DNA from 2 places in the Streptomyces sp. NPDC091377 genome. Region 1 is predicted to be linked to the other one. Evidence: riboswitches for the same ligand, from Rfam matches in the RefSeq annotation. Region 1 holds a riboswitch; the other holds the start of a gene.
What was found. Region 1 has a riboswitch for S-adenosylmethionine ahead of ACIQNG_RS30260 (aminotransferase class V-fold PLP-dependent enzyme). Riboswitches for the same ligand answer to the same signal wherever they lie in the genome.

Region 1 (3,405 bases):
CGTCCCGTGCTGGCGCTGGCCGGCACCCTCGGCAAGGGTGCCGGGGACGTGCCCGGGGTGGACGCCTTCCACGGGATCCTGCCCGCCCCGATGGCGCTGGCGGAGGCGCTGGTGCGGGCCGCCGAGCTGCTCACCGACGCCACCGAGCGGGCGCTGCGGATGATCGTGCTGGGGGCCCGCCTGCCGGCTCAGGCGGAGGTGTCCGGGACGCAGCGGCCGTCGACCGTGCGGTAGCTCCAGCGGGCACCGTCGGCGACCAGTTCCCGCACGGCCCGGACGAACCGCTCCACATGCTCGTCCGGGGTGCCCGCGCCGAAGCTGACCCGGATGGCGTTGAGGGACTTCTCCCCCGGCGCCGCCTCGGGGGCGCCGCACTCGCCCTGCGTCTGCGGGTCGCTGCCCAGCAGGGTGCGCACCAGCGGGTGGGCGCAGAACAGTCCGTCGCGTACGCCGATGCCGTACTCGGCGGAGAGCGCGGCGGCGAAGTGGGAGCTGTTCCAGCCGTCGACCACGAAGGAGATCACCCCGACGCGCGGGGCGTCGTCGCCGAACAGGGACAGGATCCGCACCTCGGGGATGTCCGCGAGCCCGGCGCGGACGGTGTCGATGAGCCGCTCCTCCCGGGCGACCAGGGAGTCGAAGCCCGCCTCGGTGAGCGCCTTGCAGGCGGAGGCGAGGGCGTGGACGCCGATCACATTGGGCGAGCCGGCCTCATGGCGGGCGGCGCTGTCTTGCCACTCCACGTCCACTCCCCCGTCCGCGCGCCGGGTGACCTTGCGGCTGGCGCCGCCGCCCGCGAGGTAGGGGTCGGCCGCGCGCAGCCAGTCGGCACGGCCCGCCAGGACGCCCGAGCCGAAGGGGGCGTACAGCTTGTGCCCGGAGAGGGCGACCCAGTCCACGTCGAGGTCGGTGACGGAGACGGGGTGGTGGGGGGCGAGCTGCGCGGCGTCCAGGACGATCCGGGCGCCGTGGGCGTGGGCGGCGGCGGCCAGCTCCTTGATCGGCCACAGCTCGCCGGTGACGTTGGAGGCACCGGTGACACAGACCAGGGCGGGGCCGTACGGGTCGCGGTCGGCGAGGGTGCGCTCCAGGGTCTCGACGGCCTGGCGCGGGGTGCGCGGGGCGTCGAGGTAGGTGACGCGGGCGTCCTTCCAGGGCAGCAGGGAGGCGTGGTGCTCGGTCTCGAAGACGAAGACCTGGCAGTCGGCGGGCAGGGCGGCGGCGAGCAGGTTCAGGGAGTCGGTGGTGGACCGGGTGAAGACGACCTGGTCGTCCTCCCGGCAGCCGAGGAACCCGGCGACGGTCGCGCGGGCGTTCTCGAACAGGTCGGTCGACAGCTGCGACAGATACCCGGCCCCCCGGTGCACGCTGCCGTAGTACGGCGCGTAGGCCGCCACGTCGTCCCACACCCGCTGGAGCGCGGGCGCGCTGGCGGCGTAGTCGAGCGCGGCATAGGTCACCTCGCCCCCGGTGACCAGCGGCACGGTGACGTCCCGCCCGAGCACGGGCAGCGGGGCGCAGACGGACGGGGCGGCGGCGGAAATGGGCATGGCTGAACTCCCGTGAAGGCAGGCGGACTTCACCGCACGAGCGGGACGCTCAAGCGCGGGCGAAGAAAGAAAAAGGGGATGCGGAGGCGGGGCTCTGCGGCCCTACCGCATTCGCTTGCTCACGAAAAGGCTCCTCGACGACCGGGACCCCGGTGACACGAGGGGTCCGCGCTTGCCATAGACCTCGCTGCCTACGGCCTGGTCTTCACCCGGGGCACCCCGCCACGGACGGAGGGTTGCCGGACAGCCGGCCGGGGCCTGATGGCTGTCGCTCATGACCTGATCAGAAAATCTACGACGCCCCCACCCCAAAGCGCAACTCCCACCCCGAACAAAGCACCACAAGGACCAGCCCCCCCCCAAGGGGCGCGAGGAACTGCGCGACCAGCCCCCACGAAGCCGCACCCAACAACCCACCCCAACCCACCCCCCCCAAGGGGCGCGAGGAACCGCGCAACCACCCCCCACGAAGCCGCACCCAACAACCCACCCCAACCCACCACCCCCCAAGGGGCGCGAGGAACCGCGCAACCACCCCCCACGCCGTCGCACCCAACAACCCACCCCAACCCACCACCCCCAAGGGGCGCGGGGAACTGCGCAACCACCCCCCACGCCGTCGCAGACGACCACGCACCCCCGCCCCCCAACCCCCCGACACCAACCCGCGGAGCGACCCGCGGAGCTACCCGTTGCTCACAGCAACCCACCGCTCCAACGTCCGCTTCGCCGCCCCCGAGTCGATGGCCCGCTCCGCCTTCTCCATCCCCGCCCGGATCTGCTCGGAGAGCGACGCCGAAGTGGGATCCAGCGCGGCCAGCGCAGCCGCCGAGTTCAGCAGGACCGCGTCCCGGACCGGCCCGCGCTCCCCGTCCAGCAGCCGCCGCGCGACCTCCGCGTTGAAGGACGGGTCGCCGCCGCGCAGCGCCTCGACCGGCACCAGGTCGATCCCGACGTCCCGGGGGTCGAAGGTCTCCTCGGTGACCTTCCCGTCGCGCACCACCCACACCCGGGACGTGGCGGTGACGGTCAGCTCGTCCAGGCCGTCGTCGCCCCGGAAGACCAGCGAGGAGTTGCCGCGCTCGGCGAAGACGCCCGCGACCACCGGCGCCATCCGGGGGTCGGCGACCCCGACGGCCTGGGCACGCACCCGGGCGGGGTTGGTGAGCGGACCGAGGATGTTGAAGACGGTACGGATCCCGAGTTGGCCGCGCGCGGCGCCCGCGTGCCGCAACGCCGGGTGGAACTTGATCGCGAAGCAGAAGGTGATCCCGGCCTCACGGGCCACCTCGGTCACCCGCGCGGGCGTCAGCTCCAGGTTCACGCCCAGTTTCTCCAGCACGTCCGAGGCGCCCGACGCGGAGGACGCGGCCCGGTTGCCGTGCTTGACGACGGTGGCGCCGGTGCCGGCCACCACGATCGCCGACATGGTGGAGATGTTGACGGTCTTGGCGCCGTCGCCGCCGGTGCCGACGATGTCGACGGTGCGGCCGGGCACCTCGATCACGTGGGCGTGCTCGTACATCGCCCGGACCAGACCGTTGATCTCCTCCACGGTCTCGCCCTTGGCGCGCAGTGCCACGACGAATCCGGCGATCTGCGCGTCGGTCGCCTCGCCGCGCATGATCCGGTCCATCGCCCAGGCCGTGGCGTCGGCGCTCTGGTCGCGTCCGTACAGCAGCGAGTTCAGTACGCCGGGCCAGGAACGGCCCGCCGCGGTGTCGCCTCCAGCGGGGGTCACAGCGCTCATCAGCCGCTCCTGGGTGAGGTCCCGCGCCGTCGGCGGGACGGGTCTGCCCTTGCGGGTCCACCCTATCCAGCCGGGGCGGAGGTCCGGACGGGCGTCCGTACCACG
Region 2 (3,405 bases), on a different contig from region 1:
TGACCTCACCGAGGTTGGCCCCGGCGGCGGAGACCTCGGCCTTCCCGTCGGTGTAGGTCCGCAGGATGGTAGGGATACGAACGGTGACGCTCACGATGTGACCTCCGGTCAGGGTGCTCGCCCCCGGCAGGGGCGCGGGACGGATGAAGGCAGGGCCCGAGGGCCCGTCGGCCCTAGCCCAGTCCGGCCTCGCGGAACGAGTCCAGGCTGGGCCGGATGGTCGCGGTCAGCCCGGTGTCGGCGACGGCGTCCAGCGTCTTGAGTCCGTCCCCGGTGTTCAGCACGACCGTGGTCAGCGAGGGGTCGAGCAGACCGTTCTCGATCAGCTTCCTCGTCACACCGACCGTCACCCCGCCCGCCGTCTCGGCGAAGATCCCCTCGGTCCGGGCGAGCAGCCGGATCGCGTCCACGACCTGCTCGTCCGTCACGTCCTCCACCGCGCCACCGGTACGGCGGGCGATGTCCAGGACGTAGGGGCCGTCCGCCGGGTTGCCGATGGCCAGCGACTTGGCGATGGTGTTCGGCTTCTGCGGGCGCACCACGTCGTGCCCGGCCTTGAACGCGGCCGACACCGGTGAGCAGCCCTCGGCCTGCGCGCCGAAGATCTTGTAGGGCCGGTCCTCGACCAGACCCAGGGCGATCAGCTCCTTGAGCCCCTTGTCGATCTTCGTGAGCTGGGAGCCGGAGGCGATCGGCACCACGAGCTGGTCGGGCAGCCGCCAGCCGAGCTGCTCGCAGATCTCGTACGCCAGGGTCTTGGAACCCTCGGCGTAGTAGGGCCGCAGATTGACGTTGACGAAGCCCCAGCCCTCGCCGGCCGGGTCGCCGATCAGCTCGGAGCAGAAGCGGTTGACGTCGTCGTAGTTGCCCTCGATGCCGACCAGCTCGCCGCCGTAGACCGCGGCCATGACGACCTTGCCCTGCTCCAGGTCGTGCGGGATGAACACACAGGAGCGCAGCCCGGCGCGCGCGGCGGCGGCGCCGACGGCGCCGGCGAGGTTGCCGGTGGAGGAGCAGGACAGGGTGGTGAAGCCGAAGGCGCGGGCCGCTTCCAGGGCCTGCGCGACGACCCGGTCCTTGAAGGAGTGGGTCGGGTTGCCGGAGTCGTCCTTGACGAAGAGGCCGCCGGTGACACCCAGCTCACGGGCGAGGTTGTCGGCCTTGACCAGCTTGGTCCAGCCGGGGTTGAGGTTCGGCTTGTCGGCGACGTCCGCCGGGACCGGGAGCAGCGGGGCGTACCGCCAGATGTTCGCGGGGCCGGCCTCGATCCGCCGGCGCAGTGCCTCGGTGTCGTAGCCCGAGAAATCGTATGCGGTCTCCAGCGGGCCGAAACACTCCTCGCAGGCGAAGACCGGGCCGAGCGGGACGCGGTGGCCGCATTCCCGGCAGGACAGGCCGGAGGCGGGTCCGAGATCGACGGTGGGGGCGGAAGTGCCGTGGTTCGCGACAGTCTGCACAGCCATGTGAGGCGAGGCCCTTTCTCCTCATCTTCCTCACGACGCATCTCGTCGTGAGACGGATTTGGCACCTTCCCGAGCCGGGAGCCTCGCGACGACGATCGTCAGTGATCGGTACGAGACCGGCTGGAGGGTTGCCGGGGCTTCATCGGGCCGTTTCCCTCTGCCCCTCTGGATGAGCTGTATGCGGTTATATGAGCGGTTGTGGATGCTGCGGACCTCCGACATGCGATGGTCATCAGCGTTGTTCAAGACTGTAACCGAAGGCCAGGACAGTTGAGATAGCCGTCCGAACCGCGAGATGGATCACATCCCGCGGTGAGATCCCTGTCATGCGTCCGAGCAGTGATCCGAAACAGTGAGGAGCCACGGACCGTGCTGGAAGAAGTCGAGCGCTGGCTGAGGACCCGCACCTGGTCGTCGTCCGACCGCCCGCTCCACCGTGTTCTGGCCGCCAAGCGCGCGACGGGCCAGACGGTCAGTGTGGTGCTGCCCGCGCTGAACGAGGCGGCGACCGTCGGTGACATCGTCGCCGTGATCCGCCGGGACCTGATGGTCCAGGTGCCGCTCGTGGACGAGATCGTGGTCGTGGACTCGGGCTCCACCGACCGCACCGCCGAGGTGGCCGCCGCCGCGGGGGCCCGGGTGGTGCACCGGGACGCGATCCTGCCGAGGATCCCGGCCGTGCCCGGCAAGGGCGAGGTGCTGTGGCGCTCGCTGCTGGTCACCTCCGGCGACATCGTCTGTTTCATCGACGCCGACCTCAGGGACTTCACCTCCGGATTCGTCTCCGGGATCGTCGGCCCGCTGCTCACCGAGCCCGGGGTCCAGCTGGTCAAGGGGATGTACGACCGTCCGCTCGCCGGCGCGGCCGGGCAGGGCGGCCGGGTCACCGAGCTGATGGCCCGCCCGCTGCTGAATCTGCACTGGCCCCAGCTGGCCGGCTTCGTCCAGCCGCTCGGCGGCGAGTACGCGGCCCGGCGCGCGCTGCTGGAGCGGCTGCCGTTCCCGGTGGGGTACGGGGTGGAGCTGGGCATGCTGGTGGACGCGCTGCACCTGGTCGGTCTGGACGCGCTCGCCCAGGTGGACGTGGGGGTGCGCAAGCACCGGCACCAGGACGGGCAGGCCCTGGGCCGGATGGCCGCCGCGATCTACCGCACCGCCCAGCTCAGGCTGGCCCGCGGCCATCTGGTGCGCCCGGCGATCACCCAGTTCGAGCGGGGCGAGGAGGGCTTCGAGCCGCGGACGTACTCCGTGGACACCGAGGAGCGGCCACCGATGGCCGAGATCGCGGAGTACGCGGCGCGGAAGGTGGCGTGAGGCGGGGCGCCCCGTGCGGGATGCGGCGCTGCGGGTTCCGGTTCCGGTTCCGTTTGCGGCCGGATGCCACGGCGCATGTGCCGGAACCGTACGTTTGAGCGTTTCCGGGGTGGGCTAGGTTCAGGCGTATGGCTGCAACCCTCGGTGCTGCTCGGGTCCTGGTCGCCTCCAACCGCGGCCCCGTCTCCTACGACGTCCGCGACGACGGGACGCTGCACGCCAGACGCGGCGGCGGCGGACTGGTGTCCGGGCTGTCCGCGATCGGGCCGGACACGGAAGCCCTGTGGGTGTGCTCGGCCCTCGGCGAGGGCGACCGGCAGGCCGTACGGCAGGGCGTCGGCGAACCGGGTGTCCGGATGCTGGACATCCCGGCCGAGGTGCACGCCGACGCCTACAACGGCATCGCCAACTCGGTCCTCTGGTTCGTCCACCACATGCTGTACCAGACCCCGCTGGAGCCCGTCTTCGACGCGGAGTTCCGGCGGCAGTGGGCGGCGTACGAGACCTACAACCGGGCCTTCGCCGAGGCGCTCGCGGCGGAGGCGGCCGAGGGCGCGGCGGTCCTGGTCCAGGACTACCACCTGGCGCTGGTGCCGGGCCTGCTGCGCGCGCTCCGCCCCGACCTGCG

Region 2: it holds a riboswitch for S-adenosylmethionine, as region 1 does, so the genes downstream of both, thrC (threonine synthase) here and ACIQNG_RS30260 (aminotransferase class V-fold PLP-dependent enzyme) in region 1, are expected to answer to the same signal.

The regions. Positions count from the first base shown of each region.
Region 1 covers NZ_JBIVUE010000017.1:92,851-96,255, reverse strand. The annotation lists gene ACIQNG_RS30265 (glycerate kinase) at 1-234, shown strand, start outside; gene ACIQNG_RS30260 (aminotransferase class V-fold PLP-dependent enzyme) at 189-1,550, opposite strand; SAM riboswitch class IV at 1,714-1,830, opposite strand; gene trpD (anthranilate phosphoribosyltransferase) at 2,236-3,300, opposite strand.
Region 2 covers NZ_JBIVUE010000032.1:16,717-20,121, reverse strand. The annotation lists gene ACIQNG_RS37620 (MoaD/ThiS family protein) at 1-94, opposite strand, end outside; gene thrC (threonine synthase) at 174-1,463, opposite strand; SAM riboswitch class I at 1,482-1,639, opposite strand; gene ACIQNG_RS37610 (glucosyl-3-phosphoglycerate synthase) at 1,833-2,777, shown strand; gene ACIQNG_RS37605 (trehalose-6-phosphate synthase) at 2,906-3,405, shown strand, end outside.